2 regions of the Cyanobium sp. Tous-M-B4 genome follow, and region 1 is predicted to be linked to the other one. Evidence: predicted binding sites of a transcription regulator. Region 1 holds the regulator's gene; the other holds the start of a gene.

The links. Region 1 encodes NtcA, which controls nitrogen genes in cyanobacteria. Its sites were predicted from a motif close to GTANCNNNNGNTAC; they were not measured.
Region 2: the regulator NtcA is predicted to act here: its motif matches at 3,480-3,493, upstream of urtA (urea ABC transporter substrate-binding protein).

Annotation. Positions count from the first base shown of each region.
Region 1 is NZ_JAGQBA010000001.1:21,317-36,577, forward strand. It holds gene KBY73_RS00145 (IctB family putative bicarbonate transporter) at 1-1,105, shown strand, start outside; gene KBY73_RS00150 (BadF/BadG/BcrA/BcrD ATPase family protein) at 1,098-2,075, shown strand; gene glmM (phosphoglucosamine mutase) at 2,062-3,465, opposite strand; gene KBY73_RS00160 (hypothetical protein) at 3,563-3,778, opposite strand; gene KBY73_RS00165 (lytic transglycosylase domain-containing protein) at 3,834-5,828, shown strand; gene KBY73_RS00170 (hypothetical protein) at 5,825-6,298, opposite strand; gene KBY73_RS00175 (NIL domain-containing protein) at 6,298-6,711, opposite strand; gene KBY73_RS00180 (thioredoxin domain-containing protein) at 6,782-7,354, shown strand; gene thyX (FAD-dependent thymidylate synthase) at 7,363-8,088, shown strand; gene dcd (dCTP deaminase) at 8,116-8,709, opposite strand; gene KBY73_RS00195 (cob(I)yrinic acid a,c-diamide adenosyltransferase) at 8,709-9,326, opposite strand; gene ntcA (global nitrogen regulator NtcA) at 9,568-10,308, shown strand; gene KBY73_RS00205 (DUF3084 domain-containing protein) at 10,343-11,560, shown strand; gene KBY73_RS00210 (resolvase) at 11,557-12,021, shown strand; gene KBY73_RS00215 (DUF3146 family protein) at 12,028-12,285, opposite strand; gene pth (aminoacyl-tRNA hydrolase) at 12,290-12,919, opposite strand; gene KBY73_RS00225 (TatA/E family twin arginine-targeting protein translocase) at 12,903-13,199, opposite strand; gene psbH (photosystem II reaction center phosphoprotein PsbH) at 13,199-13,399, opposite strand; gene psbN (photosystem II reaction center protein PsbN) at 13,522-13,674, shown strand; gene KBY73_RS00240 (alpha-mannosidase) at 13,685-15,261, opposite strand, start outside.
Region 2 is NZ_JAGQBA010000001.1:340,549-355,809, reverse strand. It holds gene urtC (urea ABC transporter permease subunit UrtC) at 1-845, opposite strand, end outside; gene KBY73_RS01790 (urea ABC transporter permease subunit UrtB) at 849-2,006, opposite strand; gene urtA (urea ABC transporter substrate-binding protein) at 2,104-3,396, opposite strand; gene ureG (urease accessory protein UreG) at 3,515-4,111, opposite strand; gene KBY73_RS01775 (urease accessory protein UreF) at 4,121-4,762, opposite strand; gene ureE (urease accessory protein UreE) at 4,752-5,237, opposite strand; gene KBY73_RS01765 (urease accessory protein UreD) at 5,274-6,200, shown strand; gene KBY73_RS01760 (urease subunit gamma) at 6,238-6,540, shown strand; gene KBY73_RS01755 (urease subunit beta) at 6,567-6,884, shown strand; gene ureC (urease subunit alpha) at 6,909-8,633, shown strand; gene KBY73_RS01745 (PilZ domain-containing protein) at 8,630-9,178, opposite strand; gene KBY73_RS01740 (circularly permuted type 2 ATP-grasp protein) at 9,291-10,730, shown strand; gene KBY73_RS01735 (alpha-E domain-containing protein) at 10,724-11,683, shown strand; gene KBY73_RS01730 (transglutaminase family protein) at 11,668-12,549, shown strand; gene KBY73_RS01725 (diguanylate cyclase) at 12,546-13,673, opposite strand; gene KBY73_RS01720 (ABC transporter substrate-binding protein) at 13,818-14,723, opposite strand; gene KBY73_RS01715 (ABC transporter substrate-binding protein) at 14,867-15,261, opposite strand, start outside.

The DNA.
Region 1 (15,261 bases):
TACCCCTGGACCGCTGGTGGAGATCGACCGCTGGATTCTGGGGATTCTGGCCATCGCCCTGCTGGCCACAGGTTTCTCACCGGTGCCCCTGGCCGCCGCCAAGGGGCTGGTCAAGCTTGTGAGCTACCTGGGCGTCTATGCCCTGATGCGCCAACTGCTGACCCTGGCTCCGGTCTGGTGGGACCGGATCGTGGCGGCGCTGCTGGCTGGAAACCTGGTCACCTGCGTGATCGGCATCCGCCAGCTCTACGGAGATAGCGGCGAACTAGCCCGCTGGGCTGACCCCAACTCCGTGGCCGATGGCACGGTGCGCATCTACAGCACCCTCGAAAACCCCAACCTGCTGGCGGGGTACCTGCTGCCGGTGCTGCCCCTCGCCCTCGTGGCCCTGCTGCGCTGGCCGGGCCGAGCCCGCAAGCTCTTTGCCCTCACTGCCCTGGTGCTTGGCGTCGCCGCCCTGGTACTCACCTTCAGCCGCGGCGCCTGGATGGGCTTGGTGGCCGAGGCGGCCGTGATCTTGCTGCTGCTAGCCGTGCGCGCCACCCGGGCCTGGCCCCTGCTCTGGCGTCGTCTGTTTCCCCTGCTGCTGCTGCTAGGCGGCGCCGCCCTGCTCGTGGTGCTGGTTACCCAGGTGGAGCCGCTGCGGGTGCGGGTGATGAGCCTGGTGGCCGGCCGGCAAGACAGCTCCAACAACTTCCGCATCAACGTCTGGCTTGCTGCACTGGATATGGTCCAGGCCCGCCCTTGGCTTGGTATCGGCCCCGGCAACGACGCTTTTAACCAGATCTATCCGCTGTTTCAGCAACCTAAGTTCAATGCGCTCAGCGCCTACTCCATCCCCCTGGAGCTGGCGGTAGAAGCCGGCATTCCCGGCTTGCTGGCCGGGATCGGACTGCTGCTGGCCAGCCTGCGCAGCGCCACCAGCCTCTGGCGCAGTGATAGCTGCTTCAGCCTGCCCGCGCTGGCGGCGATCGCCGTAATTGTTGGGCTCACGGTGCAGGGACTCACCGACACGATCTTTTTCCGGCCGGAGGTGCAACTGAGCGGCTGGTTTTGCATCGCCACCCTGGCGGCCGGAGCTAGCCGCGCCGAAGGTCGTGGCTGAGCCAAGCCTGATTGCCGGCTTCGACGCCGGCCAAACCCACACCAGCTGTCGCCTCAGCGATGCCTGCAGTGGTGAGCTGCTAGGTGAAGGCCAGGGGCCTGGAGTGTGCCATCTGGCCGCAGCCGACGGCCCCGCCCGCTTCCGCCAGGCCCTTCAAGTCAGCCTGGCGCAGGCGCGCCTACACCTGCCGCACACCGGCACGCCCCTGCTAGCCGCCGGCATTGGCGCCAGTGGCATCGAAGTGGGCAGCTCCGTCCAGGAGCTGGGCCGGCAACTGGCGGCCGAGGCCCTGCAACTACCCCTTGAGCGCCTAGTAGTCACGGGAGATGAGCGCACTGCCCTGCGCGGAGCCATGGGCAACCACCAAGGCGGCGCAGGCATCCTGATCATCAGCGGCACGGGCACCATCGCCGTTGGACGCAATCCGGCAGGCCAGGAACACCGCTGCTCCGGCTGGGGCTGGCTGCTCGATGGGGCTGGCTCGGCCACGGACATCGGCCGCGATGGCCTAGCCCTCAGCTTGGCGATGGCGGATGGACGCCAGCCCGATTCGCCCCTGCGAGCCCGGATCTGGGCTGGACTGAATGTGAGCGCAGACGACCCCCAGGCCGCTCAGGCCATCAAAGCTTTGGTAGTAGAGCCTGGCTTCGGGGCCGCGGGCTTTGCCCGCCTGGCACCGCTGGTGGCGGTCGCCGCCAGCGAGGGTGATGCCGGCGCCGCCGCCGTTGTGGAGCGCTCCGCCCAGGCCCTGGCATTAATGGCAACCACCATCTGCACACGGCTGAAGCTAAGTGCCCCGCCGGTATGGCCCATGGGCGGAGCTCTGGAGCACCTTGCCTTGCTGCGCCGCCGGCTAGAGGCCTGCCTTGAGGAGTGCTGCCCAGGCGCCCAACTGCAGATACCCGCCGCAGATGCCTGCTGCGGAGCCCTAAGCCTGGCTCGAGAATGCTTGGAAGCTAGGCGGCGTTGAGGTGCTGCTCCGCTGCGGCGGCCAGCTGGCTTGACCAGTGGTCCACCAGCTGCTGATCGGCGGCCTCCACCATCACCCGCAGCAGCGGTTCGGTGCCACTGGCGCGCACCAGCACCCGGCCCTGTCCCTCCATCGCAATCTCCGCCTGCTCCACGGCGAGCCGCAGCGGCTCGCAGGCTTGCCACTGCTGGCGCCGTTGTCGGTCTGGCACCGTCACATTCACCAGGGTCTGGGGGTAGGGCTTGAAACTGCTGTCCATCCAGTCGGCCAGTGATTGGCCACTGCGGTGCAACAGCGTGGCCACCTGCAAAGCGGTGAGCAGCCCATCGCCACTCATGCCATGGCGGGCCGACAAAATATGGCCCGACTGCTCGCCACCCAGGCCAGCGCCCATCTGCTCCATCGCCTGGTGGACGTATTGATCACCAACGGCGGTGCGCTCAAGCACCCCTCCCTTGGCCTGCCAGGCACGCTCAAAGCCGAGGTTGGACATCACCGTGGCAACGATGCGATTGGCCGGTAACTGACCCGCATCAAGCAGAGACGATCCCCAGAGATAAAGGATCTGGTCACCATCCACGACCCGGCCCCGGCCATCCACCGCCAGCATCCGATCTGCATCGCCATCGAAACCAAAACCCATGCTGGCTCCGCTCTCCAGCACCGTGCGCCTGAGCGGCTCAAGGTGGGTGCTGCCGCAGTCCACGTTGATGCGCGTTCCATCCGGCTTGCCGTGCAACACGGTGAGTTCAGCGCCTAAGGCCCGAAACACCGCCTCTCCACAGGCAGAAGCCGAGCCCCAACAGAGGTCCAGCACAATCTTGCAACCTTCTAGGCGCCGACCCATGACGCTCGCCACCAAGGACCGCTGGTAGTCAGCCAGTAAATCGGGGCGGTCGTGCACAACTCCTGTGCCCAAGAAGCCGCCGGAAGCACCTATTGCCGGGCCAGCCCCAACCCCCTGCAGCCCAGCCTCGATCGCCTGCTGCTGGCCGCGGCTCAGCTTGGCGCCGGAGGCCCCAAACACCTTGATGCCGTTGTCTTCAGGGGGGTTGTGGCTAGCGGACACCATCAGACCTCCAGCCGCGCCAAGACGGCGAATGGCGCCAGGAATCGCTGGCGTAGGGCAAAGGCCCAGGGTCCATACCTCCCTACCTGCAGCCGTGAGCCCGGCGGTAAGCGCCGCCACCAGCATCGGGCCACTGCTGCGGGAATCCATGCCGATGAGCACCGGCGCTCCCTGGGGTAACACCTGGCCGCACCAGAAGCCAACCTGCAAAGCCAAAGCCGGGCTCACCTGGGTTCCCACCCGACCGCGGATGCCATCGGTTCCGAAACCGGCCACACCCCGCAGGGGCAGGCCAACGGGATGGGGAGCCAGATCGGCCATGGGCAGCAGCAGATGCCTCAGTGGTGCTCAGGTTACGTGGGCTGCTGCAAAGCGCTCCACCATGGCTGGCCTGGGCCAGGTAGGGGCCGGATCCCTTTCAGCGCCAGCGGCGGGGCCACCAGATCCAGAGCACCAGTTCGCCAATCGTCCAGAGCAGCAGCGCACCAACAACCCAGCCGGGCAGCCAGCTCAATGGCCAAAAGGGGCGCAGCAGCAGCACCAGTCCCGATACCGCCAGCACCCGCAGGGCCCGCAACCGCTGCTCAGCCCCAGGCAAGGTGGAGAGATAGGGGGGTAGGGAGGGCAGGCGCACCAGCTAAGTGGGATTCACACCTCACCAGAATGCCGAAGCTGCGCCGCTATTGCCCTTGGCTCGCCTCCCCCTGCTGCTGGCCCTCACCTGCTTGGGCAGCGGCGCCGCCTTGGTGGGCGGCAGTGCCCTGCTGACCCTGATTCCCGCGACAGACCCCAGCACACCCACCCCAACCCTGGAGCGCCTGCGGCGGTTCTCGCCCGATCCGGAGCGGCGGCGGGAGGCCAGCTTGCTGCTGCTGCCGCGCCAGGCAAAAGGCGACCTAGTCGGCGAGCGCCGGTTGCTGCGCGGCCAGGGCTGGGGTGGCGATGAGCTAGCAGCCCTGGTGCTCAAACGCGATGCCCTGGCCGCCGAAGCCCTGGGTGATCAGGCAGCCGCCCAGCAACGCTGGCAGCAGCTTGTGCGGCGCTTCCCCGACACGCCCGCCTCAGCCGATGGGCTTTATGCCTTGGGCCGGCAGCAGCCCCAGCTGCGGCAGAAACTACGCAGCCGCTTCCCTGCCCATCCCGCGGCCCTAGCGGCCGCCGTGGAGGCGGGCCCGAGCGACGCAGATCGCCTCCAGGCAGCCCTGCACCTGGCCGGGCACGGTGTGCGCTGGCCCGGTGCGGGGCCACGCTTGCGCCAGGCCTGCCTGAGCACGGTCGCAGCAGCTACCCCTAGCCAGCGGGACCAATTAGCCAGGGGCCTGGCCCAGCTAGGCGACTCGGCCGCCGCCCTTAGCTGCCTCAAGGGCAGTCAGCCGAGCCCAGAAACCCAGCTAGCCCTCAGCCGGGCCCTGCTCGCTGGCGGCAGCGAGCAGCAGGCCCAGGCGGAAAGTCTGCTGCTGCAACTGGCCAAAGCCGCGCCGCGCTCCAGCCAGGCCAGCGAGGCCGCAGCCCTGCTGAGCGAACAGCCCGGGTCCAGGGCTCTCCAGGCCTTGAAGGGGCTGCCCTCTGCCCTGCAAGACACGGCCCCGGTGCGGGCGCGGCGGGCGATGGAGAGTGGCGACATCGGCGCGACGCTGGCGGTGCTGCAGCGCTGGCCCAACAATCCAGCCAGCTGGGAACTGCAGTGGCAGCAAGCCCGTCAGGCCCTGCTCAAGCGCCAATGGGCAACGGCCACAACGCTGCTGAGTGCGCCGATCGGTCGCGAATTGCCGGTGGGGCTGGTGGGACGCCAGCGCTTCTGGCTGGGTTTCAGCCAGAAGCAGCAAGGCGCCACCGCCAAAGCAGAACGCACCTGGAGTGATCTGAACAAACAGCATCCCGGCGGCTACTACGGCTGGCGGGCGGCGGTGCGCCTAGGCCGCGGCGATCTCAGCCTCGATCCCCGCAGCAGCCCAGCCCTTGTGCAACCCCAATGGCACCCCCTAGGCAGCGGCGACTGGCAGATCGACCGGCTCTGGCGCCTGGGCCAACCCCTGGAAGCCTGGGAGCACTGGCGCACGGGGCGGAGTTCTCCCCCCACTAGTCCCCAGGAGCTGATTACGGAAGGCCGGCTACGCCGGGCCGTGGGAGACCACTGGATGGGACTCGGCCAACTCGAGCAAGCCAGCCTGCGCCTACCGCTGAATGGAAACTGCGCCCTGGCCCAACAGCTTGAGCGCGACCTGCAAACCGCCAGCTTCGTGGCGGAGCTCGAGCAGGCTGGCGCAACCGCCGCGGTGCCGGCAACCCTGCTGGCAGCCGTAGCCAAACAGGAATCGCGCTTCAGCCCGGGGGTGAGCTCCGGCGCCGGTGCCGTCGGCTTGCTGCAACTGATGCCAGCCACCGCCGCCGAACTGGCCGGCACACCCCTGACAGGCGATGCCCTCACCGACCCAGCCCGCAATGCCCAACTAGGCGCGCTCTACCTAAAGCAACTGCTGGGCCAGTGGCAGGGCAACCCCGTGCTGATGGCTGCCAGCTACAACGCCGGCCCCGGTGCCACCGCTGGCTGGGTGACGCCCCAATTGCAACAGGCACCGGAGCTATGGATAGAGGCCATCCCCTATCCGGAAACCAGGCTCTACGTCAAAAAAGTGCTCGGCAACCTTTGGAGCTTTCAGCAGAGGCCGATGGCTAGCTGCTAGCCACCGCTGGCCAGCCAACGGCCCACCCATGCCCCTGACAACACCAGCACCCCCAGCACCCCTGCCAGGAGCACCGGCGGGGGTGCCACCCGAATCCGGGCTAGATCGAGGCGTGCCAACAACACAGTGGTGCCAAGGATCAGCACATTGGTAAGCACTTTCAGGTGGAGCAGATAGAGGCCACCAACCGTGACGATCAACAGGCTGATCACCAGGCTCATCACCCGACTGGCGGCCATCAAATTGGAAATCCGCTGCAGCAGCAGGTCGGGCATGGTGCACACCACCACCACCAGCAAGGCGTGGAGACAGTCAAGTGACCAGAACAAGCTGGATAACTGCCCCATCCCCGACGCTGCCGCACCCTCGAGGGGCTGGCTCCACTGCAACCCCTCGTAAACGGATATCACCACCAGCACCAGCAGCATCGGCGCCCGCAAGGGCAGCAACAGCAGACGCAACATCGCCATCACGGGGGAGCCAGCACCAGGGAAATCGCATCCAGAGGGCAACTCGGAATGCACTGTTCGCACACCAAGCAGCGTTGCGCATCGAATTGCAGCTGCCAAGCCGGCTGGCTCAAGCTGAGGGCACCGCTGGGGCAAACGCTCGAGCAGAGGCCGCAGTCGACACAGAGACTGCGGTCGACATCTATCTGACCAGGCGCCCGGTTGAGGCCGAGTCCCTGACTTTCTAACCAGGCCTCCGCCGCCGTCAGTTCGTCGATGTCACCGGAGAGCTCCACCACCATGGTGCCGCTCTGGTTGGGGGAAATCTGGGCGCGCAGGATCTTGGCGGCGATATCGAAATCCACCGCAAGCCGGTAGGTGATCGGCTGATGCACCGCTTCGCGGGGAAAGTGCAGGGTGAGGCGCCGTTTCACGAGGATCCGGTTCGCGGGAACAGCACGCTTACCTCCGCAAAACGCTAGCAAGCACTGGCAAAGTGCAGGCATGACCAACTCCACCCCGAATTCCGGCCTGGGGCCAAGCGAACGGCTGCTGCTAGTTGTGCTGGCGGCCCTACTGGCAGCGGGCCTGCTGTGGTTCCGCGGCGGACTGAATCCGGAGGCTCCCCTGGAGCGCTTGGCGCGCCAATCCCTGGATCTACCCGTGGCCTTGCGCAATGGCAAGCCAACGCTGGTGGAGTTCTACGCCGACTGGTGCGACGCCTGCCGCACCATGGCTCCGGCGATGGAAACGATCGAAGCCCAACACCGCGGCCAGCTCGATGTGGTGCTGCTCAACGTTGACAATCCGCGCTGGCAGCCGGAGCTGGAGCGCTACGACGTCAACGGCATTCCCCAACTAGAGCTGTTCAACGCTGCCGGTGAAGCGGTGGGCCGCTCGATTGGCGCTCGCAGCCTCAACGAATTGCGCGCCCTCAGCAGCGCCCTGATCGCCGGCGAACCCCTGCCGCCCCTCGCCGGAGTGGGGGCCGTCAGCAACCTGAGCCAACCCGCTGGCGAAGTTGCGGCAGCGGAGCCCAGTACTGCCACGATGGCCGGACCCCGCAGCCACGGTTGACGCCCGCCATGGATTCCCGTTTCCGCGTTGACCTGATCGCCGCCACGCCTAACCCCCAGCAGTGCGTTTATGCGGGAATGCATCAGGACTACAGCGAGGGCTTTGTGGCAGCAGATCCCAGCAGCTGGCCCGAGGAGAGCAAGGCAGGGGAAATCTGCATCAAACGACTTCTCGCCGGCGAGCGCGGTCACTACGGCCCCTTAGAACATGCCCAAATCGTGCTCAACGTTGGCTGGTTTCCCCACTCGGTGATGCAGCAGGCGCGTACCCACCGAGTGGGGGTGAGCTTTGACGTGCAATCGATGCGCTACACCGGCGATCGCATCTGCAAGGCCGCCAATGGTGAACTGGAACTGGAGGAGGTGTTCTATCTAAGGCCCTCGGGTAGCTATAGCGACCGGCAAGGCAAAAAATACGCCTACACCGAAGAGCAGCGCTGCGTAGATCTAGAGCTCTGCAGTGCTGCGGCGTCTCGTTACCGCGACCTTTTGGCGGCTGGCTTCGCCGAGGAGCACGCCCGCGGCATCCTGCCCTTCGACTACCGCCAGCACTTCGTGGTGAGCTTCACCTTGCGAGCATTTCTGCACTTCCTTGACCTGCGGGCCAAGCTCGACGCCCAGCTCGAAATTCGCGAACTTTGTGAATTGATGTGGCCCCACCTGCAGGCTTGGACACCCCAATTTGCTGACTGGTATGAAAAGAGCCGCTTGCATAAAGCCAGGCTCGCCCCATAGGGCAGAAGCACATAATTAACTGGCGGCTTAAATTCGCGCCAACGTAACCCGTTCGGGCTGGTGCTGATATTTACCGGCCCGATCTTGATAGGTGGTTTCGCAGGGATCGCCCTCAAAAAAGAGCAGCTGACAAATTCCCTCATTTGCATAAATGCGGCAGTCAGCACCCGAAGAATTACTGAACTCCAGGGTGAGGTGACCCTCCCAGCCGGCTTCCGCTGGCGTCGTATTAACAATGATACCTAGCCGGGCGTATGTGCTCTTACCCAGGCAGATCACCGTGATATTTGATGGCACCTTCATCTTCTCCAGTGCCACTCCCAAGCCATAGGAATGGGCTGGCAAGATAAAATAAGATCCATCCTCGTCATCGTGCAGGGGAGCGGGTTCGAGGTTGGCCGGATTGAACCGCTTGGGGTTCATCACGGTGCCAGGCACATGCCGAAAGATCAAAAATTCCTTAGCCGACAACCGCAAGTCGTAGCCATAGGAAGAGCAGCCGTAGCTGAGCACCGGCGAGCCCGTCGTCTCGGGATCGAGGTGGCGCACCAGGCTCGACTGAAACGGCTGCAACAAACCTGCCGCAGCCTGCTCGTTGATCCAGCGGTCGTTCTTCAGCATCAGAGGCCTCGGCGCAACTGGGTGACCTGATCAGCCATGGCCATCAACTCAGGAGTCATGGCTGGCCCCGTCAAAATGACATCTAAATGGGCTGGACGGCGCTCCAAGGTTGCCAGCACTTCAGCCTGCTCGATGTAGCCCAGCTCCACAGCCAAGCCCAGCTCATCGAGCACCATCAGATCCACCGCACCACTGAGCAGCTGCTCGCGGCTGAAGGCCCACACCTGGCGCACCGCCTCCAACAACTCAAGCTCCTGGTGGGCAGCTGGCTCTGACAGACAGGCAGGCACACCGGGCCGCAGCCATTGCAGTCGCCCACACAGCCAGACGCTGCTGCCGAGGCCCTGATCTACGCCACCCTTAAGAAACTGAGTAACCAGCACCCGGCTGCCCAAACCGGCACTACGCAGGGCCTGGCTGAGCACGGCACCGAAACTGCCGCGGAATGGCGCCGTATGGATTTGCAGCAAGCCCTCCGACTGGGCCACTAGCCGCAATGCCGGCGCAGCTGCCACAGCCAAAGGGCGATGACCAGAGCGCTGAGGTTGGTGCTGTACCGCCGGAAAACCAGCTCCAGAGGAGGAGGTGAGGCCTGAGACGGGCAAGCTCGCGGTCATGAACAACCTGAATAAAAACCTGGAAAATCGAAAACAGACCTGGGGAGCCGCGAGCAGCCCATGGCCCCGCGAAGCTGAATGTAGCGGGATCGGGCCGCTTCACAAGCAAACGACACCATCCCTAGCGGAAACATACGTACTGGTGCGCAGGGGGCGCCGGCGGTGTCGTCTGAAACCGTGTGTATTGCTACAAGCCGCCCCCCGGGTGATCCTTAGGGTCCCGGCACTTGCCCAGACCTTGATGGTTGGCGCTACCCACGGATTTAGCCGTACCGCCAACACCCCATCGACGGGTGCCCCTGGCGTGGTGGCAGGCATGGGCAGCGCCGGCCAGGGCAACCCCACCCTGTTGGAAGTGATCCGGGGCCTGGCCGGCAGCAGTGTTGAGACGATCGAACGGGGCAAGACGATTTTTTTTCCCGGCGATCCAGCCGAGAGGGTCTACCTGCTGCGGCGCGGAGCGGTCCGGCTGTCGCGGGTATATGAATCCGGCGAGGAGATCACCGTGGCCCTGTTGCGTGAGAACAGTCTGTTTGGTGTGCTGTCGCTGCTTACCGGCCAGCGCTCCGACCGCTTTTATCACGCTGTGGCCTTCACCAGGGTCGAGATGGTGACCGCACCAGCCACCTCCGTGCGCCGGGCGATCGAGCAGGACGCCAGCGTGGGCTTGCTGCTGCTGCAGGGCCTGTCTTCGCGAATACTGCAGACCGAAACGATGATCGAAACCCTCACCCACCGCGACATGAGCTCGCGGCTGGTGAGCTTCCTGCTGGTGCTGTGTCGCGATTTCGGCGTTCCCAGCTCGGAAGGGATCACGATTGATCTGCGCCTGTCCCACCAGGCGATTGCCGAAGCGATTGGCTCCACCCGGGTCACAATCACTCGCCTGCTGGGCGACCTGCGCAACGACGGGCTGGTTCAGATCGACCGCAAAAAGATCACTGTGTTTGATCCAATCGCCCTAGCCAAGCGCTTCAGCTGAACGCCAGAGATACTGGGGCCCTTCGCGGACGTATGTGACGGGCTGGCTGCTGATCCTCGCTCTGCTCGCCCTAGGGGGGGTGCTCTCCACCCTGGGCGACCGACTCGGCAGCCTGGTGGGCAAGGCGCGCTTGAGCCTGTTGGGGATGCGGCCCCGCCGCACCGCCGTGTTGATCACGGTGCTCACAGGCAGCCTGATCAGTGCCATCTCCCTCGGCCTGATGCTCTTAGTGAGCGAGCGGCTGCGCACGGGCCTGTTTGAACTCGATCGACTGGAGCAACGGCTGCAAACCAGCCGCAGCCAACTGAGCCGCAGCAATAGCCAACTAGCTAGCAGCCGCCTGGAGGTGGCGAGGGCTGAACAGGGCAAACGCGAGGCTCAGGCGCGCTTTGAGCAGGCCCAAGCCCGCGCCAGCAAATTGCGCCAAGAGCTGGCGCCACTTTTAGCCCAGCGCAACCGGCTGGAGCTGGAGCGCAGCCGTCTCAGCGAGGAGGTGAAGGGGCGGGATGCGGAAATCCGCCGCACCGAAGCGGAACTAGCCCAGGTGCGCCGCCGGATTAGCGCCGGAGCCCAAGAACTTAAAGACCTGGAGAGCAACCTGATTGCTCTGCGCCGCGGAGACGTGGTGCTCAGCAGCGGTCAGACCCTGGCCAGCGCCAAGGTGACCCTTGAGCGCCCCGAGCAGGCCAAGGATGTGATCACCGCCTTGCTGCAGCAGGCCAATCTCAACGCCTTCAGGCGGGTGCTGCCCGGCCAGCCCCCCGATCGCCAGATCCTGCTGGTACCCAAAAATGACATCAGCAAGCTGGAAGGCCTGCTCGCCAAGCCCGGCAGCTGGGTGGTGAGCATTCTCTCGGCAGCCAACGTGCTACGGGGCGAGCGCCAGGTGCTTGCCTTCCCAGACCTACGCCCCAACCGCCCAGTAGTTAAGGCCGGCGAAGTGCTGGCCAGCACCACGATCGAGGGCGACCTCACAGCCCTGGAGCCGGTTTCGCGGCGACTCAACCTGCTGCTGGCCGCTGCCTATGCCCGAGCCCAGCGCCAGGGCACGTTGGTGGAAGGGCTGCAGTTCGATGCGGCCAGCTTTAAAAATCTGGCCCGGGAGCTGAGCGAGCGCCAGCCAGGCCAGGTTGCCCTACTAGAAGCACTCGCCATCAATAACGCCAGCACCGCCGACCCAATTGCGGTGGAATTGCGCTGGTTGACAGCCCCATCTCCATCCCAATCTGGGCCAGGCCCTCGCCGCCCATGACGCGCGCTGCGGCGGGCCTGGTGGCAGGCCTAGATCCCGGGCGCAGCAAATGCGGTCTAGTGCTTGCTGATCCTGCCCTTGGCCAGATCCGGCAGGCTGCAATCCTGCCCCCGCAAGCCTGCCTCGCCCTGCTCAAAAGCTGGCAGCAAGTGGGGCTTGATCAGGTTGTGCTCGGCAATGGCACCGGCAGCCAAGACTGGCGCAGCCGGCTTGGCCAGCAGCGGCTGGCGCTAGCTGTGGTGGATGAGAGCGGCAGCACCCTGGCGGCCCGCGAGCGCTACTGGCAGCTGTGGCCCCCTAGGGGCTGGAGGCGACTGCTGCCGGCGGGCTTGCGCTTGCCCCCCCGCGATATCGACGATGTGGTCGCCCAGCTGCTGATTGAGCGCTATTGCGGGATGACCCTGCAGCGCAGCAACCAGGAGGTGCTGAGGCAATGGCCGCAGCCGGTCGCCGCAGACTAAATCGGTTTAAAAACGGGCCCGAACCGTGAAGACGTAGTCACCGCCAGGCTCGAGCTGGTAGTCGACCTTGAGCAGATAACGCAGCAGAGCGTCCTGGATCAGAGCTCTGCCCAATGAAGGCTCAACGCTGAGTTCACCGCGGTCAAAGGCCCAGCGGAAACTCCATTGGTAGCCGCCCGCACTCACCTCCCCCTCCAGCACCCTCTGGCTGAAGCTCTGATGCAGCACCCGCAACTGGGCAGTGGTGGAGGGAAGGCGTGCCATCGGCTCAGGCTGCCGTGCCCTGGGGCTGAAAACTGTTGAGTCGGTTGCCAGCCCGCTCCAGGCCGAGGCGCTGAATCAGGCCAATACCTGCCTCCACCTCGCGCAGCACCTCCTCGAGCAGGGGCTGCTCGGCAAGCGTGAAGCGTCCGAGCACATGGCCAACGGTGCGGGCGCGGCGCTCGCCGGGATCTTGGGCGGGGGCGCCAATACCAATACGAAGCCGCGGAAAGTCCTGGGTACCTAGGTGGCTGATGGTGCTGCGCAGGCCGTTATGCCCCCCGGCACTGCCCGTAGCCCGCAGCCTCAACTTGCCGAGGGGTAGATCCATGTCATCCACCAGCACCAGCAACTGGGCAGGCTCGAAACCAAACCAGTCAAGGGCTGCGCGGATCGAGCGACCACTTTCATTCATAAAGGTCTGGGGCATCAATAGCCGCAGCCGGGCAGGCCCTGAACCCACCTCAGCCACCAAGCCCTGAAGCTTTGGCTGCTGCCGAAAAGAGACGCCGCCAGCGCAATCGACTAGACGCTCAAGGGCCATAAAGCCCACGTTGTGGCGAGTACCTGCGTACTTGGCTCCCGGGTTACCCAGGCCCACCACCAACTGCAACGACAACTCAGGCCGCGGGACCATCGAGAGGCTGCTCAATGAGCTCTGGAGCATCAGCCCCAGAGGCATCAGCTGAAACAAGCTCAGTTGCAGAAACTGCAACCGGCAGCTCAGCCGCGACAGGTTCGGCGGTGGTGATCGCCGTGCGCAGCTCCTTTTCGAACTCGGAGGAAGCGGATTGAAAACCCTTCAAGGTGCGCCCCAGGGTTTTACCAAGCTCCGGCAGCCGCTTTGGCCCGAACACCAGCAGCCCGATGGCGGCAATTACCGCCAGCTCAGGCAGGCCAATGCCAAACACGTTCATCAGCCGAGGCCGTTCCAGTTGACCGTGATGCCCTCGAGCAGCAAGGACTTGTTGTACAGCTGAAGAATGATTAGCAGAAACACCAGGAAGAGCACCATAAAAATGCCCATCACGGGCGTGGTGCCCCAACCGGGAACGACCTTGCCGTACTCAGAATTGAGTGGCCGCAGGATGTCTCCGAGGCGGGTGCGTTGGGCCATGTCTGCTGCAGCCTCTCGGGCATGGATTCGCTTTAAGTACTGTAAGGGCCTCGCGTACCGCGTTGCGGCGGTCCGTCGAGAGTTGTGACGCAACCCGTCACCTGCATCCCCCTTCCGCCTCCATGGACCCCACCGCCACCACCAGCTCCCCGGCCCTTTCTGTGGCCCTCGCCGTGCTGGCGGTGCTGCTTTCGCTCACCGGTTTTGGGGTGTATCAAGCCTTCGGGCCGCCCTCCAAGGGCCTCACCGACCCCTTTGACGACCACGACGACTGAGCGCTAAGCGCTAGGCCAAATAGGGGCGCAATCGCCAAAATCCCAAGCTCCACGGCGCCAGCCGCCAGGGATCTTCGGCAATCTTTCTTTGGGAAACCAAGGGCTGATCAAGGCCATCGAGTCGCTCCAGCAGCTGCCAGCTCTCTCCCACCTCCAGGTAACGGCGGCAAGGGGAACAGTTCTGCACGGTGAGCACCACGTCCCCCGACGCCCCTAGCGGCCGGCAGCCCAGTAGCAACAGCCCCTCGTCCAGGGGAGGCAGGGCCTGATGTCGTTTAGGCCGGCCCTGGGCCGCCGCCGGCCGCAGCCATAGCGGTTCCCTGAAGGCCACCGCCTGCTTGGGCACCTGGGCCCGGCACCAGCCTGCTGGGCAGGGCGCCAGGGCCAACCGCAAGCGCTGCAGGCCGTTATCAGCGCCAGGATCTGGCCAAGTAGGCGCCCGCAGCAGCGACACACCCAACTGCTCCGAACTAGCCGACACCCCCTGGGGCCCATCGAGCAGCACCGCCAAGCCGCCGTCGACAGCCACAGAAGCGATCCAGCTGATCGCTGGCAGCTCCCAGCGGGCCTGCTCGCGGTCAGTGACCGGCTGGGCTGGCCGTTCCAGCACGCCACCGGAGGTATCCGCCGCCCAGCGCAGGGCCGGCTGGGCCAAGGGGATCTCCAGGCGCAGCAGCTCATGGCGCTGGCGCCAGTCAACGCTGAGCACAAGCTCGAGCCAGGGGGTATTGGCTAGTAAGCGCCCCTCCAGCCGCACCGCACTGGCCCCGCACTGGCCCCGCCACACAAAACTGGTGCACAGCTCGCCCTGCTCCAGCCAGCTCGGCTCGCCCTGCCACTGCCAGGCCAGCGGATGGTCCCGGTAGCCCGTGGCGATGTCCCAGGCATCCCAAAACTCACCGCGATCGGCAAAACGCCGCCAGGCCAGCGGTCCTGCCAACTGGGGCTGATCTTGGCTATCCCACAGCTGCTCGAGGCCCCGCGGCCCCAGCTCAAAACTCACCAAACCGTTGCCGCAGCGCCAGCCCTCTCGCCACACCGGCGCTTCAACCTGAGCTGCCTCAACCTGAGCTGCCTGAGAGGCGGCCACTGCATCCGTTCGCTCCAGGGGCAGGGCGGCCACTCCCGCCAAGGGCGGCAGCTGCAGCCACTGGCCGCCAGCCCGGGCCGGCTGGGCCGGCAGCGTGACGCCGCCACAACTCCAGCTGCCCAAAGGCACCCGCAGACTGCGGGCCCGCGGAGGCAGGGGCTGGAGCTGGGCTACCCACCAACCCACACCCACACCGTCATCTTCACCGCCATCAGCTCCTAGCCAGGCCTGCAGAGCCCGATCCCGTTGCAGGCAGGCGCTGCGGCGCGCTGCCCGCCACTGGGGCTCGGCCTGCTCGAACACCTCCGGAATCGAGGTGCCGGGCAAAATGTCGTGAAACTGCTGAAAAAGCAGCGTTCGCCAGTCGACCGTTTCCGGCTCGCCGGCTAGGGACTGGGCCAGCTCAGCCTCCCGCAGCAGCCGCTCGAGCGTGCGGTTGTGGCGCTTCTGATCAGGGCGCGAGGTGGCGCAGCCGCGATGCAGCTCCAGGTAAAGCT
Region 2 (15,261 bases), 320 kb from region 1:
CGGCCACCCACTGCCACCCAAATCACCATCTCAATCGAGAAAGGCACGGCCATGTATTGGGGCGACACAATGCCGGACTGCACGGTGTACAGCGCACCACTCACGCCAGCCATGGCTCCAGCAATGGCAAACACCAGGGTTTTGTAGGCAGTGGGGTTGTAGCCGGTGAAACGCAGCCGCGGCTCGTCGTCACGGATGGCGATCAAGGCATCGCCGAAGCGACCACGGGTGAGCCAGCGGCAGAGCAACCACGCAGCGATCACCAACGCCACAGTGAGCCAAAAAAGATTGCGCTGCATGACATCACTGCCCACCAGCTCACCCAAGATCCGGGCGGTATCGGTTTTGAGGCCGTTAGTGCCATTAATCAGCTTCTGCTGGCCATTAAAAAAGTTGAAAAAGACCAGCAGGGCCGCCTGGGTAAGAATCGAGAAATAGACCCCTTTGATGCGATTGCGAAAAACCAGATAACCAAGCACACCAGCCACTAGGGCAGGCAACACCCAAATGCACAATCCCGTAAACAGAAACGACTGAAACGGCTGCCAAAAAACAGGGATTTGCTTGACCCCATAAAGCCCGAAAAACTCTGGCAACTCCCCAGGCGCTAGAGATAAAAGCTGCAAATGCATGCCAATGGCATAGCCACCTAGGGCAAAGAAGATGCCCTGACCCAGGCTCAGCATGCCAGTAAAACCCCAGATCAGGTCTATACCCAGGGCTACGATTCCAAGCGACAAAAACCGACCCAGCAGGTTGAGCCGGAAGGGCGGCAGGATTGCCGGCAAGACCAACGCTGCTGCCACAAGCAGCAGCCAAGGCAACCAGGTGCGCAATTTCGCCATGGTTCAGGCCTCCACCAGCCGTCCCTTCTGCGGGAACAGGCCAGCGGGCCTGAACTGCAGGAACACGACGATCAGGGCAAACACGAGCACCTTTGCCATCGAGGTGGTGGCAAAAAATGTGATCAGCTCATTGAGGCCGGCTGGCATGGCTGGCCAGAGCAGCAGTAGGGAGCCTGAACCGATCACATAACTGAGCACTCCGATACCCAGGGCCGCTACAACCGTGCCGAGAAGTTTGCCAACCCCTCCCAACACCACCACCATGAAGCAGTCAACGATGTAGTTGCCGCCGAGGTTTGGGCCCACCGAGCCAAGCAAAGTCACAGCCACTCCAGCCACTCCAGCCAAGCCCGATCCCACCAAAAAGGTGAGTGCATCTACGGTTTCGGTGGGAATACCCAAGCAGTCACTCATTGAGCGATTTTGGGTAACGGCCCGGATGCGAATACCCCAGACGCTCTTCTGCAGAAACCAATGCACCGCCACAAGTGAAATCGCCGTAAGAGCAACAATGAACAGGCGTGCCGTTGGCATATTGACACCGCCAAGTTCAACCGAGCCACGCAACCACAGGGGAGCAGTGACGTCTAGGTTGCGAGCGCTAAACCAGGGCTGATCCAGCACCCGAACACCACCCAGTCCGGAGGCCAGAATGATGCCAAGCAGGCCAGAAATAACCCAGCTAGCCACTCCAAGCAATGGGGTCCAGCGCCGTTGAGCCCAGGAGCTGGGCCACAACCGTGGCACTACCAAGCCAAGAGCCACGGCCACCACAAGCCCCACAACAAAAGCACTGCTAACCGAGCGCACAAATTGCTGCAAAATCAGGCTTACCCCCCAGGTGGCCAAGAGAGTTTCCAGCGGTCTGCCATAAAGGCGCCGAATCACGGTTTTTTCCAGCAGCAAGCCCGCCAGGCCACTCACTAAAAAAGCAAGTGGTATCGCCACCAAAATGTAGATGGGGAAAAGACCCTCCAGGGGTCCATTTTTAAATAGGTTTTGCACCACGAAGGTGGTGTAAGCGCCGAGCATCATCAACTCGCCGTGGGCCATGTTGATGACCCCCATCAAGCCAAAGACAACGGCCAAGCCAAGGGCGGCCAGCACCAGTACAGAACCGATGGCTAGGCCATTGAAGAGTGTGTCGTAAAGAAGATCCATGGCGCCCAACAGGGCTCGGCAAGAGGAAAAAATAAAAACGAAGTGAAAAGGGGGAGACAAGCTCCCCCGATCTGAAGTCAATGGGCAAGCCGAAGGCTCACATCTTGAACTTGCCAGCATCAGGACGATCCTGGGTCCAATCGCAGGTGTAACCCTTGGTTTCTGGAACAAACTGGTTCCAGGCAATTGGCTTAAGCACACCCTTGTCTTCGATGATCTTGAACATGCCGTCCTTTTGGACTTCACCAATCATCACCAGCTCGGTGGTGTGGTGATTGGGCTGCACCTCGATCTTGCCCTGGGGGGCATCGAAAGTCACACCGATTAGCGCCTTGCGCACTGCGTTGTCATCAACGCTATTGGCCTTCTCCGCTCCAGCGGCCCAGAGGTAGACCATGTTGTAAGCGGATTCAGCCGGGTCGTTGGTGACCCGATTCTCGCCGTACTTGGCCTTGAAATCAGTAGTGAACTTCTTGGAAGCCGCGGTGTCGAGACTCTGGAAGAAGTTCCAGGCCGCATAGGTGCCTTCAAGATACTCGGGGCCAATTGCCGCAACCTCCTCCTCAGCAATTGAGAAGCTCATGATCGAGTAGCCATTGGCAGGGGTGATGCCAGCAGCCTTCATCTGCTTGAAGAAGGCGACATTGCTGTCGCCATTAAGCGTGTTAACGATCACACCACCCTTGGGCAGGGCCTGCTTGATCTTGGCAATGATCGGCGCCACCTCGGTGTTGCCAAGTGGCAGGTAGTCCTCACCCACCAGATTACCGCCCTCAACCTTGAGTTGCTCCTTCATGATCGTGTTCGCAGTGCGCGGATACACGTAATCGGAGCCCACTAGGAAGAAGTCTTTGCCCTTATTCTTGAGCAGCCAGGAGACCGCCGGCTCAGCCTGTTGGTTCGGGGTGGCACCGGTGTAGAAGATGTTCTTGGAGCACTCCTGACCTTCGTATTGAATCGGGTAGAAGAGGAAGTGATCCTTGGCCTCAAACACCGGCAACATCGCCTTGCGGCTAGCTGAGGTCCAGCCACCAAACACAACAGCCACCTGATCCTGATCGATCAGTTTTTTAGCTTTCTCAGCAAAGGTGGGCCAGTCAGAGGCACCATCTTCTTCGACGGGAACAATCTTCAGCTTCTTGCCATCGATGGTGATCCCGCCCTTGGCGTTGATCTCCTCGATCGCCATCAACTCGGCTTCAGCCACCGTGTTTTCGGAGATGGCCATGGTGCCGGAGCGGGAATGCAGAATCCCCACCTTCACTTCACCGTCAAAATCGCCAGAGGCTTTTTCGCCGCCGCCGCAGGCCACCAACGAGAGGCTGGCTGCCATCGCCGTAGCACCAGCGACATAACGCATGGTGGTTTTGCGCATCAGGGAAGACTTCATAAAAACTCCTACGGGAAACCGCTGAATGTTCCGCTGCTATTTAGCGGTCACTGGAAGGTATCCAGTTGTCACACTTTGGCTTTGTAGTGGTTGCTACGATTCAGTAAATACAAGCTAATCAGGGCAGCTGAGCCCACAAAAACTTCTCCACCGCCTCCAGTCCTTCGCCGCTGCGGATGTTGGTAAAGCACCAAGGGCGCCCAGGGCGCATGCATTCGGTGTCGGCTGCCATCACCTCAAGGCTTGCTCCCACCATGGGAGCCAGGTCGATCTTGTTGATCACCAACAGATCGGAGCGGGTGATCCCCGGGCCGCCCTTGCGAGGGATCTTGTCGCCAGCGGCCACATCGATCACATAGATGCAAAGATCCACCAATTCCGGGCTGAAGCTGGCAGCCAGGTTGTCGCCACCGCTCTCCACCAGCACCAGATCCAGATCGGGGAAGGCCGCCTCCAGCTCAGCCACCGCCGCCCGGTTGATCGAACAGTCCTCGCGGATGGCGGTGTGGGGGCAGCCACCGGTTTCGACGCCGCGGATGCGCTCGGGTTCTAAGGCCCCAACTCGGGTGAGGAACTGGGCATCCTCCTGGGTGTAAATGTCATTGGTAACAACCGCCAGCTGCAGACGATCGCGCAGTCGCCGGCACAGGGCCTCCACCAGGGCCGTTTTGCCCGAGCCCACCGGCCCAGCCACGCCCACCCGCAGCTTGCTCATCCGATCCGCTCAGCTGCGAAACAGCCTGGAGTACAGCTCGGCATGGCGCAACTGGGCCAGACCCGCACCCACACCACCGCTCCAAAGCTGATCGGGATCGGCAGCCACCAGTTCCAGGGCCCGCTCGGCAATCAAAGGTGCCAGGCCCAGCTGCAGGCGCTGGGCCTCGGTGGGTCCTAGGGGCACCAGCCGCAACGCCGCACTGAGCTGGTTGGCCACCCAGCCATACAAGTAGGCCTCCACCAGCTCGGTGGCGGCAACCTCCAGGGCGCGGCCTGCCAGGGCAAAGGCTGCCGGCCAAGCCAGGTTCAAGGCAGGCGGATTGAAGCCCAGATCGGCCAGCAGCCCCAGCAGCGACGCCCCCATCTGGCGCTGCTGGGCGCGCACCTCCGCCGCCTCCCGCAGGGCCAGCAACCAGCTATCGCGCTCGCGCAATTCGGCTGGTTCAGCCAGCAGCAAACCGGGCAAACTGGCCGCCTCCAGCGCCAAGGTGCCGCGCTGCAACTCAGCTTCCAGCCAGGCCCTCACCCCAGCCCCGTCCAGCAAAAGCCCGCGCTGCACCTGCACCTCCAAGCCCTCCGAATAACTGAAGGCCCCCACCGGCAGCGCCGGGCTGATCAGTTGAAACAACCGCAACCGGCTAGTGGTCATGGCTGTGGCTATGAGCGGAGCCGTAGGCACCAGACTCGGGCTGAAAGGGAGCCTGCAGCTGATCCACCTGCAGGCCGCGATGCTCCAGCAGATGGGCCAGCACGGAATCGGCGAGCAGGCGCAGTTCACCAGCCCTGATCTCCATCGCCACGTGGCGATTGCCAAGGTGATAGGCGGCCTGGAGCAGGGCCAGGGGATCGGCGCTGCGCACCTGCATCAGCTCCTCCAGCGCCGCTCGCACCTGCACCAGCGGTTCGGCAGCCGTGGCGGCCAGCCACTCACCGGGTTCTAGGGCTGCTCCCCGGCGCAGCTGCAGCAGCACCTGCCTGCCACAGACAGTGCAACGCAACCCCCGCAGCTGGGTGCGCTCCGCCGCTGAAAGGGCCAGCACCAAGGCAGGAACATCCCCCGGACTTGCCGCCAGCCCGCGCTCACTCAGCACCAAAGGCTGGGCAGCAGGCTCGGAGCTGGCCATCGCCGGGTGCACCATGGTCTTTAAACAGCATGCCTGGTGAATCATCCCAACACCATTGCGGCAGGCCGCTGGCACGGCTCCGCTGAGCTGGAGTTCAAGGCCAGGCAGGGCAGTCCGGGGGAGCCGCTGGTCACGGTGCATCAGGGCTGGGCCACCTCCCCCCTGAAATTGCAGCGGGCCTACCCCCAGGCAGACGGCCGCTGCGAATTGCCCCTCCTGCACACCGCCGGCGGCCTGGTGGGGGGCGACCAACTGACGGTGCGGGCCTACCTAGCCCCAGGTAGCCAGGCCCTGCTAACCAGCGTGGCGGCCCAGAAGGTGTATGGCTCGGTGGGGCGCTCCCGCTTGGTGCCGCAGGGCCAGTGGGCCCGCCAGAGTTTGCACTTCAGCCTTGAAGCCGGCAGCGACCTGGAATGGCTGCCCCAGGAGCTGGTGCTGTTTGCCGGCGGACTGCTGGAGCAGAACATCACGGTGGAGCTAGCAGCGGGGGCCAGCTGGCTGGGCATGGACGTCGTACGGCTGGGCCGCAGTGCCGCTGGTGAAACCCTGGGCCAGGGCTGCTGGCGCTCACGGCTGCAGGTGTGTCGCCGCGGCCCCGAAGGTCGCCGCTGGGAGCTGGTGGATCCCCTGGAAATCAGCGGCGCCAGCCTCGCTGCAGAACACGGCATGGCGAGCCAACCGGTGCTGGGATCGCTGGTGTGGGCGGCGCCGCAGCCCCTGGGGGCCGCTGCCCTGGCCCAGCTGCTGGCCGACTGCCGCAGCGACCGCCAGGGCCTGGAGGGCGACCTGGCCTGCGGAGCCCTAGACCAGGGCCTGATCGCTCGCTACCGCGGCCCTTCCAGTCAGGCGGCCCGGTTTTGGTTCACCAGTGTATGGGCCCGGATCCGGGCCGCACGCGGCCTCAGCGCCCCGGAACTGCCGCGGGTATGGCCCTTCCAGGAACAGCCCTTGGGTTCAGGCTGAACGGGTCAAGGCGCCCTAAAGCTGCCAAAGTTGGCTCATGCACCTAACCCCCCAGGAAAAGGACAAGCTGCTGATAGTCACCGCCGCCCTGCTGGCAGAGAGGCGGCTCAACCGCGGCCTGCGGCTCAACCACCCTGAGGCGGTGGCCTGGCTCAGCTTTCAGGTGATCGAAGGCGCCCGCGACGGCAAGACCGTTGCCGCCCTGATGGCCGAGGGCAGCACCTGGCTGAGCCGTGAACAGGTGATGGAGGGCATTCCGGAGCTGGTAAGCGAAGTGCAGATCGAGGCGATGTTTCCCGACGGCACCAAGCTTGTGACCCTGCACGACCCGATCCGCTGATCGCTGCCCCACAACCCCGATCCGCCATGCCCCCCCTGATCCCTGGTGAACTACTGCCCGAGCCCGGCGAAATCGTGCTGAACGCCGGTCGGCCCGTGACAACGCTGCTGGTGGCCAACAGCGGCGACCGGCCCGTGCAGGTGGGCTCCCACTTCCATTTCTTTGAGGCCAACAGCGCACTCAAATTCGACCGCGACGCGGCCCGCGGCCTGCGGCTCGACATCCCCGCCGGCACGGCTATCCGCTTCGAGCCCGGCGACAGCCGCGAGGTGCAGCTGGTGCCCTTCGCCGGCGAGCGCCGCATCTTCGGCTTCAACGGCTTGGTCAACGGACCGCTCGATTAACGCCCATCCCGGCAACCCCACCCCATGCCCTATCGCATCTCCCGCCGCGCCTACGCCGAGACCTACGGCCCCACCACCGGCGATCGGCTGCGCCTAGCCGACACCGAGCTGTTTCTGGAAGTGGAAAAAGATTTCACTGTCTACGGCGATGAGGTGAAGTTTGGCGGCGGCAAGGTGATCCGCGACGGCATGGGCCAGGGCCAGACACCCCGCAGCCAGGGCGCCGTGGACACAGTCATAACCAACGCCCTGATCCTGGATTGGTGGGGGATCGTCAAGGCCGACATCGGCCTGCGCGATGGCCGCATCTGCGCCATCGGCAAGGCGGGCAACCCCGACACCCAGGCCGGCGTGACGATCGTGGTGGGACCGGGCACCGAAGCGATCGCCGGCGAGGGCCACATCATCACCGCCGGTTCAATCGACACCCACATCCACTTCATCTGCCCCCAGCAGATTGAAACGGCCCTGGCCAGCGGTGTAACCACCCTGCTGGGGGGCGGCACCGGCCCGGCCACCGGCACCAACGCCACCACCTGCACCCCGGGCGCCTTTCACCTGGCCCGCATGTTGCAGGCCGCCGAGGGCCTGCCGGTGAATCTGGGCTTCTACGGCAAGGGCAACGCCTCCACCCCCGAAGCGATCGAAGAGCAGGTGCGCGCCGGCGCCTGCGGCCTCAAGCTGCACGAAGACTGGGGCACCACCCCAGCCGCGATCGACTGCTGCCTCACGGTGGCCGATCGCTTTGACGTGCAGGTGTGCATCCACTCCGACACCCTCAACGAGGCCGGCTTTGTGGAAGACACGATCCGCGCCATCGGCGGCCGCACCATCCACACCTTTCACACCGAAGGAGCCGGCGGCGGTCACGCCCCCGACATCATCAAAATCTGCGGCGAAGCCAACGTGCTGCCCAGCAGCACCAACCCCACCCGCCCCTACACCCGCAACACGCTCGAGGAGCACCTCGACATGCTGATGGTGTGCCACCACCTGGATCCACGCATCCCGGAGGATGTGGCCTTCGCCGAGTCGCGCATCCGCCGCGAAACGATTGCCGCCGAAGACATCCTCCACGACCTGGGCGCCTTCTCGATCATCGCCAGCGACTCCCAGGCCATGGGCCGGGTGGGCGAGGTGATCACCCGCACCTTCCAGACCGCCCACAAGATGAAAGTCCAGCGCGGCGCCTTGCCCGAAGACGCCGCTTCCAGTGGAGGGCGCAACGACAACACCCGCTTGAAGCGCTATATCGCCAAAACCACGATCAACCCGGCGATCGCCCACGGGCTTGATTCCCAGATCGGTTCGGTGGAGGTGGGCAAGCTTGCCGATCTGGTGCTGTGGAAGCCGGGCTTTTTCGGGGTGAAACCGGAATTGGTGATCAAGGGCGGCTCAATCGTGTGGGCCCAGATGGGCGATGCCAACGCCTCGATCCCCACCCCCGGACCGGTGCACGGCCGGCCGATGTTTGCCGCTTTTGGGGCCGCCCTGGCCCCCAGTTGCCTCACCTTCATGAGCCAGGCAGCCCTCGATGCCGACCTACCCCGCCAGCTGGGCCTGAAACGCCCCTGCGTGCCAGTGACCAACACCCGCGGCGACATCGGCAAGGCCTCAATGAAAAACAACACGGCCCTGCCGAATGTTGAGGTTGACCCCCAGACCTATGAGGTGTTCGCCGATGGGGTGCACCTCAGCTGCGAACCAGCCGAGGTGCTGCCAATGGCCCAGCGCTACTTCCTGCTCTAATCGGCCACCGTGTTGGGGTCGCGCAGGCGATTGCGCCGCTCCGGCAGCAGCTGGGGAAGCAGGGACAGGGGTTCGCTGAAGCCCAATCCCATGGTGGTAACGGTGCCGGAGCGCACAAACCAACGCACCAAGCCAGCCACCCGATGCAAGTCGGTGGCCCGATGCACCTTGAAATCAACCAGCAGTCTTTGACCTACCTGTAACTCATGGTTTTCGGTGATCAACAGGCACAAGCCACCGAGGCTGATATCGAGGATGTCGGCATAAAACCACTCGGTGCGGGGTTCGCCATCTGGGCTGAGCAGCTGAATCGGCACCGGACGACAAGGTGGCGCCACCAACCTTTCAAAGCGGCGCTGACCATCGTCGGGACCCAGGATTTCTAGGTATTCATCCCCGGTGAGGATTGTTTCTGCCTCAAAACGCCCTGGATCTTTACTGAAGGGTTCGGACCAGGAGACCCCAGGCGCTCTGGAGGCATCGCCAGCAAGATTGGGGAGATGGCTGGGCATCACAAAAGCCCCAAAGAGCTGCCGTTGTCTCACCTTAATGGCCGAGGAAGGAAGCCGCCAGAGACGGAGCTGGCCATCCGTATCAATCCACACCGGCGTCAACCCCAGCGGGTGGACATGATCCCGCCATGGCAGGTGGCGCGGCATGTTTACCGAATACAGACCAAATCGGGGCTACGACGAATATTTCAGCGCCCCTGATCAGCCTCGCACTGCCCTACGCCCTCTGCTCTCCTCCCTAGGCCAGCTGGGCCTCGATGAACTGAACCGCAATCACGCAGCAGCCGGTGTGTTGCTGCGGCGGCTGGGGGCCACCTTTCGCCTCAATGGCTCCGGCAGCCAGGGGGGTGAGCGCATCCTGCCCTTCGACCCCCTGCCGCGGCTGATCGGTAGCGCGGACTGGCAACGCCTCGAAGCAGGCCTGTTCCAGCGGCTAGAGGCGATCGACCTATTTCTGGCCGATGTCTATGGACCCCAAAAAATCCTCAACGACGGTGTGATTCCGCGGCAGGACGTGGAGAGCTCCCAGGGCTGGCGGCCCCAACTGCAGGGCTTCCAGCCGCCCCTGGGACGCTGGTGCCATATCTCCGGCCTTGATCTGGTGCGCGACGGCGAGGGCACCTGGCGTGTGCTGGAAGACAACCTGCGCTGTCCCTCCGGCGTCGCCTACTTCCTGGAAAACCGCCGGGTGATGAAGCGGATGTTCCCGAGCCTGTTTGCCGGCCGCACCGTGCAACCGATCGACGATTACCCCTCCCACCTGCTGCAAACCCTGCGGGAGCTAGCCCCTTGGACCGATACCCCCAAGGTGGTGCTGCTCACCCCCGGGGTGTTCAACAGCGCCTACTTCGAGCACAGCTACCTGGCCCAGCAGATGGGCATCCAGCTGGTGGAGGGCCGCGACCTGATCTGCCAGGACGACCGGGTGTGGATGCGCAGCACGGCCGGGCCCGAACCGGTGGATGTGATCTACCGGCGCATCGACGACGACTTCCTCGACCCAGCCGTATTCCGCAGCGATTCGATGCTTGGGGTGAGAGGCCTGATGGCCGCTTACCGGGCCGGCCGGGTGGCAATCGCCAACGCACCAGGCACCGGCGTAGCCGACGACAAGCTGATCTACGCCTACCTGCCGGAGATGATCCGCTACTACCTCGGCGAAGATCCAATAATTGAAAACGTGCCCACCTACCTCTGCGCCAGGGAGGACGACCGGGCCTACGTGCTAGCCCACCTCAGTGAGCTGGTGGTGAAAGCGGTGGCCGAGGCCGGTGGCTACGGCATGCTCATCGGCCCCCACGCCAGCAGCGCGGAGATCGCCGAGTTTGCCGTCAAGATCCAGGCCGATCCCCGCAACTACATAGCCCAGCCCACCCTCGAGCTCTCCACCGTGCCCTCGCTGAGCGAGGGCGAATTGTTCCCCTGCCATGTGGATCTACGGCCCTATGTGCTTCGCGGCAAGGGGGCCTGGGTAAGCCCGGGCGGTCTCACCCGGGTGGCCCTGCGCCGGGGCTCCCTGGTGGTCAACTCTTCCCAAGGTGGCGGCTGCAAGGACACCTGGATCGTGAGTGAACAACCATGCTGAGCCGCGTCGCCGACTCCCTTTATTGGATCAACCGCTATGTGGAGCGGGCCGAAAACATCTCCCGCTTTGTGGAGGTGAGCGAAGCGATGGCCCTCGACTGCCCACCCGGCAGCGCCGAACCCTGGCTACCGCTGGTTGATGCCAGTGGCGATCGGGAACTATTTGACCGTCTCTATCCAGAAGGACGCCCGGAGCAGGTGGTGGAGTTTCTGGTGCGCGCCGAGGCCAATCCCAACAGCGTGGTGAGCTGCATCGCCATCGCCCGCGAAAACGCTCGCCAGATCCGCGATGTAATCACCACCGAAATGTGGGAACAGCTCAACGACATCTATTGGACGCTGTTCGACAACAAGGGCTTCTGGGATCAGCCGCCCCAGGAGCAACTTCGCGACATCCGCCGGTCCTGCCAACTTTTCTATGGCATCACGGATGCCACCCTCAGCCGCGACCTCTCCTGGCAATTCAGCCGCCTGGGGCGGGTGCTGGAACGGGCTGAAAAAACCACCCGCATCCTCGATGTGAAGTACTTCCTGCTGCTGCCTTCACCTGATGAGGTGGGCGGCGTGCTCGATGAACTGCAGTGGATTTCGCTACTGCGTAGCGCCGGTGCCTATCAAATGTTCCGTCAGTCGCGCCAGCAGGCGATCGAGCCCAAGGCGGTGGCCAGCTTCCTGCTGCTCGACCCGATCTTTCCGCGCTCGGTGCGCTACTGCCTGGAGCGCATCCACGAAACCTTGAGAATCGTGCGCGGCCAGGCGGTGCCAGGAGCTCCAGACGAGCTCGAATGCCTCAGCGGCCTCACCCTGGCCCGCTGGAGCTACAGCCGCATCGACGAGCTGATTGCGGGAGGCTTGCACGAGTCGATCGACGGCCTGCAGAGCGACCTCAACCGGCTCCATGATCTGATCGAACAGCGCTACTTCATCGCCGACCACGCATGCGTGCCCGCGTAACCCACACCTTCACCTACCGCTACAGCGCTCCGGTGCTGCTGGGTCCGCACCGGTTCTGCCTGAAGCCCCGGGGCCACGGCTTTCAGCGGCTGCTGGACTTCCAGCTGGTAGTGACGCCTGAGCCAGGGCGGCTCTACCCCTTGGTGGCAGCCAGCGGCGATGAAATTCTGCGGGCCCGTTTCAACGGGCCAACAGATGCGTTCATCGTGCGGGCCAGCAGCCTGGTGGAAACGGAAACGGCACCACTGCTGCAGATTTGCCTGGAGGGCAGCGAACCGATGCTGCCATACCCGGTGGGCCAGCTGAACGGTGACCTGGCCGGCAGCCTCGAGGGCTGGCTACCCAATGGCCAGCACGATCCAGCCGCGGTGGACATGGCCCAAGAAGCGCTGATGGGCAGCGATCAACGGGCGCTGATGTTTCTGCAACAGCTGGTGGAGATCATTCAAGACCGGGTCAAGTACACCCAGCGACACGTGGGTCCGGCCTGGCCCGCCGGCCGCACCCTCAAGGAAAGGGTGGGGTCCTGCCGAGACCTGGCGATGCTGATGGTGGAAGCCTGCCGCTGCGTGGGTTTACCGGCTCGCTTCGTGAGCGGCTACCACCTGGTAGAACCAAAGCCGGAGAGCTACGACCTGCACGCCTGGGCCGAGGTGTATCTGCCAGGTGCAGGCTGGCGGGGCTTTGATCCCAGCGGCATAGGCGTAATCGACGATCGCTACATCACCTTGGCCACTTCCTCCAAGCCGGAGCTGACCGCCGCAGTCACCGGCAGCTTTTCAGGGCCGAATGGCGTCGAAAGCCTGCTGGAATGGGGCATTGAGGCAGACATCCAAGAGCCAGCCGCAACCATGCAGTCCGCCTAAGCAAAAGGTACCTGCAATTGGGTGCCCTCCATTTCCAAACAAACCACCTGATGGCGGCCGCGACCCTTAGCCACGTAAAGCGCGCCGTCGGCGGCGGCCATCAACAACTCCAAGTCGTAGCCGCTCGCTCCTGCCGTGGAGGCAACTCCAACGGAAAGCTCCACCTCCACCACGCCGCCGTCGTCCTTGTGCAGCGGGCTCACCTGCAACTGCTGACGAGTTCGATCCAACATCTGCACAGCGCGTTCGCGGGGGTTTTGCAGCAGGATTATGAATTCGTCCCCACCCAATCGCCCCACCAGATCTGAGCTGCGGCCCGCACCAGCCAAGAACTTAGAGACGTGGCGAATCACCTGATCCCCCACTTCATGACCATTGTTGTCATTGATGGCCTTGAAGTGATCAACATCGATCAAGGCCATGGAGCAAGGCACACCCACTTGCTGCGCCTTGGCGAGCACTTCCCTAGCAGTCTCCATGAAAGTGCGCCGATTAAAGATACCGGAAAGGGCATCAATCTGAGCCATATTGAGCAACTCGGGCAGCAAGTGACGACGCAGCATCAACAACAAACCCAGGGAGCCAAAGATCAGGGGCAGGGTGCCGGCAATAAAGACCAACAGCACAAAAGTGAGCGCTTCATTGCGCTGGGTGTCCAGGTTGACAACAGTGATCAGGGTGGCCCGATCGCCAAATCCACCCCCCCGATCCTCCAGGGCCAGGGGTGACTGCCGCATCGTCACTAGGAAATCACCACCAAGCCAGGGCAGGGGACCAACAAAAACGCGCCGGTCCTGGTTGAGGCAGCTCACCACCCCGTCTTTGCTGGGGCAATCAGCAAACAGCGCCCTCAAAGGCTGCTCACCTGCCAGCTGCAACACATGGGGCAGGGGCAGGTTCACCAGGGCATTGTTGGAGGCCACCAGCACGACCCCGCGAGTATCTACAACTAGGGCACTCTCTAAACCCTGATTGACAGTTGCCCGCTGCAAATCACGCTGCAGATCATGCAACGGACGGTAGCCAGTCATGCTCACGCTGAGGATGCGCTCCAGGTTGGTGGCACTCCGCTCAATCTCCCTAGCGTTGTAGGAGAGCACCAAGGCACCAGCCAGAAGCGCCATTAGTGCTGATCCAACAGCTCCGGTGAGAGCCACCAACAGCCAAAGCTGACGGTTAATCCGGCCCTTGAGCAGAGACGCTCCTGACAATTAGACTCCAGGCCAAGTTAGGAGGCTTAAGCTTATAAGAAATATCCGCCAGTTGGACTATTTCACTAAAAAGGTAACCATTTTTTCTGGTTTTGGCAGAAAAGCCTGGGTGGGGGTTGGCAGTGGCGTCTTGGCCGAAAGGCGACCTGCGGAAATCATCTGGCCTGCCATGCGGGCGAGCACGCGAGCAACCGAGCCAGTTGGAGCAAGCATTTCCGCCTGATCGGCTGATGTTGGATAACGAATGCCGCGCTCAGAAGCCACAAACTCTGCCGGGCTTACCTGCTCTCGTTTAGCCATCAGGGCCTGGGAGGAAATTGGTTCGGCCCTGGCCAGGGCCTGAGCTGCCCACCAAGTGCGCACTAGTGCCCTAATCATGCCCGGATGGCGCTTAGCAAAAGCAGGATTTACAGCCAAGATATCAACAATCTCCCCGGGTATTTGAGCAGAACTAAATAAAACCCGATAGCGAGAATCCTCACGCAGGAGATTCGAATGAGGTGGATAGGTAACAATGGCGGCAACCTTGCCCTTGCTCAGCGCGCTAACAAGGGCGCTGGGCCCTTCGTGCATGAGGTGCACCTGGTCAAATGGAACTTGCTTGGTTTCAAAAGCACGCAAAAGCAGATATTCAGAAAGCACAGTGCGCTCCAGCCCCACAGTCTGACCAACCAAACCACGTACATCTCCAATATCGCTCTTGCTTATAATCACATCCGCACCCTCGGACTGGTCAATCACTAAAAACAACTCAGGGCAGCGCTTTGGCACCTCCTGGCAAATCGTGATTGCATCCGGAAGATTAGTAGCGATGACCTCAACGTCCCCACGGCCATAAGCAAGCCGCTGGTCCTCAATAGAGGTGTATTGCTGGACACGCAAATCGAGCCCATAGCGGTGACCCAGCCGCCGCTGCTCAGCCAAATACAGATACTCGAAGCCAGGCCAACTGGTAATCGCCACAGAAAGCCTTGGCTGGGAATTCAGGATTCGCCAGGCAGCCAATGAGCCTACCAACGAAACCAAGCCAACCAAAGCCAAAACCCAAGGACTCTGAAGCTTGAGATGCTGGAGACTCGGACGCTGGAGACTCGGACGCTGACTTGTCATCGCAGGGCTGCTTCCACCAAGCGGTTAGTTACTGAAGGCAGCTGGGCGCCAATCCGCACCAGTTCCAAATCCTCGTGCACCTTTTGGACAGACTTGAGATTGCGCTCCATCGCACCCCCCGGAGCCAACATTTCCTTCTGCTCAACAAGTCCATAATAAACCAAGCCTCGTTCAGCCTGCTGAAATTCCTTGGCACTCACTTTCTGCCGATCAGCCATCAGGCCTATCGACTGCTTTGGACGGGTCTGGGCCAATTGGTGAGCGTCTTGCCAGACCTTTACAAGCTTTGCCAGAGCAGCGGAATGGCTATGAAGATACGAAGGATCAACAGCCAATACATCAAAGATTTCGCCCGGGGTTTGCCGACTGTCAAATAGCACCTTGGAATGGC